DNA from 2 places in the Mycobacterium sp. SA01 genome. Region 2 is predicted to be linked to the other one. Evidence: predicted binding sites of a transcription regulator. Region 2 holds the regulator's gene; the other holds the start of a gene.

Region 1 (4,168 bases), 220 kb from region 2:
GACGATACCCACGATGCTGACGATCGCCAGGAACAGGTTGTAGAAGCCCTGGTTGAGCGCCATCAATTTGGTGGTCTCGGCTTCTTCGGCGGTGGTGCCGAACGTCTTACGGGTGCGCGGCGACGTCCAGGTCAGCGACTCCATCGTGAAGATGTAGACGTGCAGCAGCGCGGCAAGACCGGCGAAAACCAAGGCGGCGATGATCATCGGCGCTCCCATCACTCGAACAGGCCGGACTGACCGAGCCCGCTGGCTCGCGGTGGTGCAACCATACCGAGGTGGGTCCACGCCAGTGGCGTCGCCACCCGCCCGCGGGGAGTCCGCGCGATCATCCCGGCGCGGACCAGGAAGGGCTCGCACACCTCTTCGACCGTGGTGGCTTCCTCCCCCACCGCGACGGCCAGGGTGGACACCCCGACCGGGCCGCCGCCGAAGCTCCGGGTGAGCGCCGAGAGCACCGCGCGATCCAGCCGGTCCAAGCCGAGTTCGTCGACGTCATAAACGGCCAGCGCGGCTTTGGCGATATCGCGGGTGATCACCCCGTCGGCGCGCACCTCGGCGTAGTCGCGCACCCGGCGCAGCAGGCGGTTGGCGATGCGGGGCGTGCCCCGCGAGCGGCGGGCGATCTCGGAGCCGGCCTCGGAGCCCAGTTCGATGCCGAGGATCCCGGCCGAGCGGGCCAACACCCGTTCCAGTTCCGGCGGTTCGTAGAAGTCCATGTGCGCGGTGAACCCGAAGCGATCGCGCAGCGGGCCGGTCAGCGCACCGGAGCGGGTGGTCGCGCCGACCAGGGTGAACGGCGCCACCTCCAACGGAATCGACGTCGCCCCAGGGCCTTTCCCGACGACGACGTCGACCCGGAAATCCTCCATCGCCAGGTACAGCATCTCCTCGGCGGGCCGGGCGATGCGATGGATCTCGTCGATGAACAGCACGTCGCCCTCGACCAGGTTGGACAGCATCGCGGCGAGGTCACCGGCGCGTTCCAGAGCCGGACCGGACGTCACCCGCAACGCGGAGCCCAGCTCGGCGGCGATGATCATCGCCAGCGACGTCTTGCCCAGCCCCGGCGGCCCGGACAACAGAATGTGATCCGGTGTGCCGCCCCGGTTCTTGGCGCCCTCGAGCACCAGCTGCAGCTGCTCGCGTACCCGCGGCTGGCCGATGAACTCCCCCAGCGACCGGGGCCGCAGGCTGGCGTCGACATCTCCTTCGCCGACGGTCAGCGCCGGCGACACGTCGCGGTCGACTGCCTCGCCGTCCTCGTCTTCGTCGAACCTGCTCACTTGGTCTTCCCCAGTAGCGACAACGCCGCACGCAATGCCGTGGAGGTGTTGGCTTCACTGTCGGCCGCCAGCACCTTGTCGGTGGCCTCCTCGGCCTGCTTGAGCGCAAAGCCAAGTCCGACAAGGGCTTCCACGACCGGAGTGCGCACCGCGTGCCCGGTGGCCGCGGCGATGCCCGCACCGCCGGCGACCGCGCCGATCTTGTCCCGCAGTTCCAGCACCATCCGTTCGGCGCCACGCTTGCCGATGCCGGGCACCCGGGTCAAGGCCGTCACGTCGCCGTCGGCCAGCGCCTGACGAAGCGCGGTCGCGTCATAGACCGCCAGTGTCGCCAACGCGATCTTGGGGCCGACGCCGGACACCCCGAGCAGGGTCGAGAACAGGTCGCGGGCATCGGAGTCGGCGAAGCCGTACAGGGTCTGGGAGTCCTCACGGACGATCATCGCGGTGATCAGCCTGGCCTCGCTGCCGCGGCGCAGCGTCGCGAGCGTCGACGGGGTGGCCATCACCTTGTAGCCGACACCGCCGGCCTCGATCACGACGTGATCGAGCGCGATGTCGAGGACTTCGCCGCGCACCGAGGCGATCATGTCGCTGCCTTGAGCGCGCGGGCCGACTTCAGCCGGGCCTGGTAGGCCCGCTTCTGTTCGGCGGCCATCGCCTCGGCCTGCGCCATGCGGGCGATCATCGGGGCGCGCCAGCAGTGGCAGATCGCCAGGGCCAGTGCGTCGGCGGCGTCGGCCGGGGTCGGTTTCTGCTGCAACTGCAGGATGCGGGTGACCATCGTGGTGACCTGGGCCTTGTCGGCGCGGCCATTCCCGGTGACGGCCGCCTTGACCTCACTGGGGGTGTGGAAATGCACGTCGATGCCGCGGCGGGCGGCGGCCAGCGCGATCACACCGCCGGCCTGCGCGGTGCCCATCGCGGTGTTGGCGTTCTGGTTGGCGAACACCCGCTCGATCGCCACCACGTCGGGCTGATGGGTGTCCATCCAATGGTCGACGGTGTCGCTGATGGTCAGCAGCCGACGCTGCAACGGCTCGTCGGACGGCGTACGCACCACGTCGACGTCCAGCGCGATGACCTGGCGGCCACCCCGACTCTCGATCACCGAGAGCCCGCAGCGCGTCAACCCAGGGTCGACTCCCATCACCCGCACGGATCGCCTTCCGACTACGAACAGCTGTTCGATCACAGTAGCGGGCCGGGCGGACAGCACCGGTCAGGACACGCGGTCTCCCGCGCGTGGTTATGGTCGGTCCATGGGCGGCCCCGACGCATTCCATCCCGACCTGTCCGGAACCGAGCCGGTGCGCAACCGGGTGCGCCACGTCCGGGCCGGCGACCTCGACGGCGGCACCGGTCAGACCGACGGCATGCAGCGCTTCGCCGCGATCAGCGGAGCGTCGGTCGGGTCGGAGAAGCTGTGGATGGGCGAGACCCACGTCGGGCCCGGCGTCGCGTCGGCCAACCATCACCATGGCGAGTCGGAAACCGCGATCTTCGTGCGCAGCGGGCACCCGCAGTTCGTCTTCCACGACGGTGTCGACGAGGTGCGGATCAGTACCGAGCCGGGCGACTACATCTTCGTGCCGCCACATCTGCCGCACCGCGAGGAGAACCCGGACCCGGACGAGCCGGCCGTCGTCGTGATCTCGCGCAGCACACAGGAGGCGATCGTGGTCAATCTGGAGCGGCTGTATCCGCTGCAGTGACGAACTCGGTCAGCGTCCCCTCCCGCGCCGACCGGGCGATCTCCGCCACCCGTGCGCGGGAACGCTTCCAGCCCTTCACCCGCTCACGGCCGACCTCGGTCCCGTCGCGCGTGATGATGATCGTCCACGGCACGCCGACGAACTTGGCCAGCAGCCAGAACGGCCACATCACCATGAACGGCAGCACGACCAGGAAGATCAGCGCGTCGAGGGTGGCGAAGCCGGTCTCCCACGGGATCGTCTTCCACCACCAGCGACGTACCGACCAGGTGGATCCGTCAGGGTCGGTCTCCGTCAGCTGAGACATCGTCACCTCCGATTCATTGCCCGCAGCGTACGGTTCTGAACATGGCGACGGGCGGCTCCCGCACAGTACGAAGTTTCTGCCGGGTGTGCCCGTCGGTGTGCGGCATCCTCGTCGAGATCGAGGACGATCAGGTGGTGGCCGTCCACGGCGACCGGGACAATCCCTTCTCCGGCGGCTACACCTGCCTGAAGGGCCGCGCGCTGCCGCTGATCCACCACCATCCGGACCGGCTCGAGCGGCCGATGATGCGCGGCGGCGGACAGCTGGCCGAAACCAGCTGGGAGGCTTGCCTCGACGACCTCGGCGCCCGGTTGCGAGACATCATCGCCGAGCACGGTCCGGCAGCGGTCGCCGTCAACTTCGGCACCGGCATCGGGATGGACGCCGCCGGCTATCGCACCGCCGAGGCGCTGCACCGCGCTATCGGCACTCCCGCGAAATTCAGTCCACTGACGATCGACGGCACCGCCAAGGTCCTGGTCGCGGAGCTGATGGGCGGCTCCGCCGGCCTCACCGGGCGTCCCGACTACGAGTATGCCGAACTCGTCATCCTGATCGGCAGCAATCCTGTTGTCTCCCATGGCCATACCGTCGGCATGCCCAATCCTCGCGGGGTGTTCCGCGACCTGGCCGCGCGGGCTCAGCTCTGGGTCGTCGATCCCCGCCGTACCGAGACCGCCCGGTTGGCGACCCGCCACCTGGCCCCGCGTCCGGGCACCGATTACGCCGTGCTGGCCTTCCTGGTGCGCGAAATCCTGCGCGACGGCGCCGATCCGGACGTCGCCGTCCAGGATCTCGACCTGCTGGCCTCCGCCGTCGAACCGTTCACCCGCGAGCATGCCGCCGAACTCGCCGACGTC
Region 2 (4,168 bases):
TGGCCAAGGCCTACCTGGACGCCCGCGTTCAGACGATCTACGGCGGCACCACCGAGATCATGAAGGAGATCATCGGACGCAGCCTGGGCGTCTGACCCCGCAAGCGGGGCTGAACTGCGGTTTTGGTTCCCCGTCACTCGGCTGCCGAAGCGGCGGGCGCTGGTGATGCGCCCCGGTTTGTCCTGGGGATTTAGGGTGTTTTCCCCCGTCAACGCGTCGGTTATCTCGTAGAAACGCCGCGTGTCGTGAGGTGCTGAAGCACAGTTGACACGGAGGATGAGGGGAAGCATCTTGACCGACACTGCGGGGAGAGTGCATGACCAGGCTTGGAAGTCGTCTCAGTAGAGGCGTCGGGCGGATGGCGCTCGGCGTCTTGGCGACGGCTGCGGCCGCGCTGCTGTGGGCGCCCGGGGCGATCGCGAGCCCCGAAACCGACGCGAGCGACGCCATCAATCAGGCGTGGGAGACCGCTGGCGGCGATGGTTCTCCGGTGGGCACCAAGGACGGCGACGTCTACGCCGTCGGCGACGGATTCGCCCAGAACTTCAGCGGCGGCAAGATCTTCTTCACCCCGGCCACCGGCGCCCACCTGCTCTTCGGGGCCGTCCTGGACAAGTACGAGGCGCTCGGCGGTGCAGCCGACAGCGACCTCGGATTCCCGACCATCGACGCGGTCGCGGGTCTGGTTGGGCCGGACAGCCAGGTCAGCACGTTCAGTGCCAGCGACAAGCCGGCCATTTTCTGGACACCGGCCACCGGCGCGTGGGTGGTACGCGGCGCGATCAACGCCGCGTGGGACAAGCTCGGCGGCTCGGCGGGCACGATGGGCGTCCCCACCGGGGAAGAGACCTTCGACGGTACGGTGATCAGCCAGAAGTTCACCGGCGGCGAGATCTCCTACGACACCGCCGCGAAGACGTTCACCACCGTGCCACCCGAGCTCGCGGCCAACTTGGCCGGCGTCGAGGTGCCCAGCGACGCGACGACCGCGATCAACCAGGCGTGGCGGGCCGCAGGGGGGCTCGCGGGACCGCTCGGCGCCCGCCAAGGACCGCAGCAGGCGATCGGCACCGACGGCGCCGCGCAGGATTACGCGGGCGGCAAGATCTTCTACTCCCCGGCCACCGGCGCGCATGCGGTCACGGGCGCGATCCTGGCCAAGTACGAGGCGCAGGGCGGCCCGACCGGAGACCTGGGACTGCCGACCGGAACCGAAGCGGACGGCGGCGCGCCCAACAGCCGGGTCAGCGCTTTCAGCGCCGCCGATAAACCGGTGATCTTCTGGACTCCCGACAACGGTGCCATCGTGGTGCGCGGTGCGATCAACGCCGCCTGGACCAAGCTGGGCGGTGCCACCGGCAAGCTCGGTGTACCGACCGGCGAGCAGAGCGTCAACGGCGACACCGTGACACAGAAGTTCAGCGGCGGCGAGATCTCCTGGAACAAGGCCAGCAACACGTTCACGACCAAACCGCCGGAACTCGCCGGTTCGCTGTCCGGTGTTCAGGTTCCGGCCGCCGGGCCGCAGGCCGGCCAGGCGGGCAGCAAGTCCGGCAACGGTTTCACCTTCCACTGGTGGTGGCTGCTGATCATCGTCCCGGTCCTGTTGCTGCTGGCCGTGATCGGCCTGGGCGTGCTGTGGCTGCAGCGCCGCCGCAGCGGTGGCGAGGAGATCGACGACGACTTCGACGACTCGGACTACGACGACGATCATTGGCCCAGTGAGGTCACCGGCGAGGCTGATGCCGCGGCCGCGTCGCGCTTCTCGACCTACCCCGACGGCGGCGTTCCGCAGGTCGCCGCCGCGCCGGGGTTCGGCTGGGCGCCCACCGAAGACGAGAAGTCGCAACCCGGATCCGAGGACGTATTCGACGGCGACGAGGACTCCATCGACACCACGCCGACCCGCATCCCCGCCGAGGCCGCCGAAACCGGCGGGTACGAGGCAGACGAAGCCGACGAGGTGCCGGCGGAACTCGAGTACGCCGAGGTCGAGGAGATCGAGGACGACGAGTCGAGCGATTCAGGCCGCCATGCGGCGGTGAATCTCGGGGAGTCGCAATCGATGTGGCGGCTCGACATGGGAGAGCTCGGCACGCCGCGGCGTCGGCGCGCTGCCGAGCCCGAGCCCGAGCCCCCACTGGAGCCCGAGCCGGCACCGGAGGAGATCGTCGAGTCCGACGTCGTCGACATCGAGGAAGACTCCACGCAGCCGGCGGAAGTCCTGCAGTCCGACGTGCACGCCGAAGCGGCAGCCCATCGTCCGGCGATCCACCTTCCGCTCTCGGATCCGTATCAGGCTCCCGAGGGCTATGTGGTCAAGGCCAACACACATTCGGGGCTGTACTACACCCCGGACTCGGCGCTGTACGACCACACCGTGCCCGAAGTGTGGTTCGCCAGTGAGGAACTCGCGCAGGCGAATGGTTTCCACAAGGCGGAGTGAGGCTTTCGCCCCGGTCCGCTAGACCTTGCGGAGAACGGTCACGACCTTGCCGAGGATCGCGGCGTCGTTACCGGGAATGGGGTCGAACGCCGGGTTGTGCGGCATCAGCCACACCTGGCCGCTGGTGCGCTTGAACGTCTTCACCGTTGCCTCGCCGTCGATCATCGCCGCGACGATGTCGCCGTTGTCGGCGACGTTCTGCTGACGGACCACGACCCAGTCGCCGTCGCAGATCGCCGCGTCGATCATGGACTCACCGACGACCTTGAGCAGGAACAGCGACCCGTCGCCGACCAACTCGCGCGGTAGCGGGAACACGTCCTCGACGGCTTCCTCGGCGAGGATCGGGCCGCCGGCGGCGATGCGTCCGAGCACCGGCACGAACGTCGGTTCGGGGAGCGCGTCCGAACCGGCAACCTCGGTGCGCACGTGGCTCACCGCGTCGTCGGCTCCGCGCACGTCCACCGCACGCGGCCGGTTGGCATCGCGGCGTAGATAGCCCTTGCGCTCCAGGGTGCGCAGCTGGTGAGCCACCGATGACGTGGATGTGAGGCCGACGGCGTCGCCGATCTCACGGATGCTGGGGGGATAGCCGCGGCTGGTGACGGAGGCGCGGATCACGTCGAGGATGGTGCGCTGCCGCTCGGTCAGCCCGGATGTCTCACTGCGCTCGCTCATAGGGCCGAATCTAGCCGGGCCCGCGTCAAAATTCAAACATTTGTTCGACCGTGTCGCGATTCGGTGTTCTCGGTGGCCGGCGGAGCAGAACTTGTCGGTGGTCGGATTTATTCTTCGAACACGCTCGCTCACATGTTCGGTTTTCGAACGGATGATCGAGTATATTTCGAACACAAGAGCGAACCGGGGCGGCCCTGAAGGAAGGACACGGACGTGACAGTCATCGATGATCGACAGGTTTACATCTCGGCACCGGTGTACCGGCGGACGGCCGGCGCGCCTGTTTCTCCTGCTCGGCGCCGTCCGGCCGGCGTTCGTGCCCACCGGCCGCACCCGGCACGGCCGGCCATCACGCCGATGCGGTACCGGGGCACGGGGGTCGCGGTCTCCCGAGCACCGCACACCCGCAGGCCGGTCAGCACTGCGGTCACGATCGCGCTGGCGGGAGTGGCCGCATTGATCACCCTCTGGCTCGGTATGGTCGGCCACTTCAGCGCCGCGCCCGCGGCCACCGAGCAGATGCCGGACCAGCTCGCCGTCGTCCAGGTTCAGGCAGGGGAGACGCTGCAGCAGCTGGCCGGACGGGTCGCGCCGGATGCGCCCGCCGGACAGGTGGTGCAACGCATCCGCGATTTGAACAAGCTCGAGTCGGCGTCGCTGGACGCCGGGCAGACGCTGATCGCGCCGATCGGCTGACGGCCGTGTTGGCCGCAGCCGCTCCCGCGGACGGCGCAGGTAGGCTCTCAGTGGTTCGACGTATCGGGCCACTGAGCGAAGGAGCGGTCATGCACTGTCCGTTCTGCCGCAACCCGGACTCCCGTGTTGTCGATTCCCGCGAGACCGACGAGGGCCAGGCCATCCGGCGTCGCCGCTCCTGTCCGGAGTGCGGCCGGCGGTTCACCACTGTGGAGACCGCGGTGCTGGCGGTGGTGAAGCGCAGCGGCGTCACCGAGCCGTTCAGCCGGGAAAAGGTCGTCAGTGGCGTTCGCCGGGCCTGCCAGGGCCGCGATGTCGATGACGACGCGCTCAATCTGTTGGCCCAGC

The links. The regulator LexA, encoded in region 2, represses DNA repair genes until DNA is damaged. The targets are predictions, from matches to a motif close to CGAACANNTGTTCG.
Region 1: a site for LexA is predicted at 2,463-2,476, ahead of ruvC (crossover junction endodeoxyribonuclease RuvC). Genes of this name have one in related genera too.

What each region holds. Positions count from the first base shown of each region.
Region 1 covers NZ_JBGGNO010000018.1:11,030-15,197, forward strand. The annotation lists gene AB4879_RS13020 (DUF1304 domain-containing protein) at 1-207, opposite strand, end outside; gene ruvB (Holliday junction branch migration DNA helicase RuvB) at 219-1,286, opposite strand; gene ruvA (Holliday junction branch migration protein RuvA) at 1,283-1,876, opposite strand; gene ruvC (crossover junction endodeoxyribonuclease RuvC) at 1,873-2,445, opposite strand; gene AB4879_RS13040 (cupin domain-containing protein) at 2,549-3,001, shown strand; gene AB4879_RS13045 (hypothetical protein) at 2,970-3,308, opposite strand; gene AB4879_RS13050 (molybdopterin-dependent oxidoreductase) at 3,350-4,168, shown strand, end outside.
Region 2 covers NZ_JBGGNO010000018.1:236,012-240,179, reverse strand. The annotation lists gene AB4879_RS14145 (acyl-CoA dehydrogenase family protein) at 1-95, shown strand, start outside; gene AB4879_RS14140 (LGFP repeat-containing protein) at 317-2,446, shown strand; gene lexA (transcriptional repressor LexA) at 2,465-3,124, opposite strand; gene AB4879_RS14130 (LysM peptidoglycan-binding domain-containing protein) at 3,338-3,820, shown strand; gene nrdR (transcriptional regulator NrdR) at 3,910-4,168, shown strand, end outside.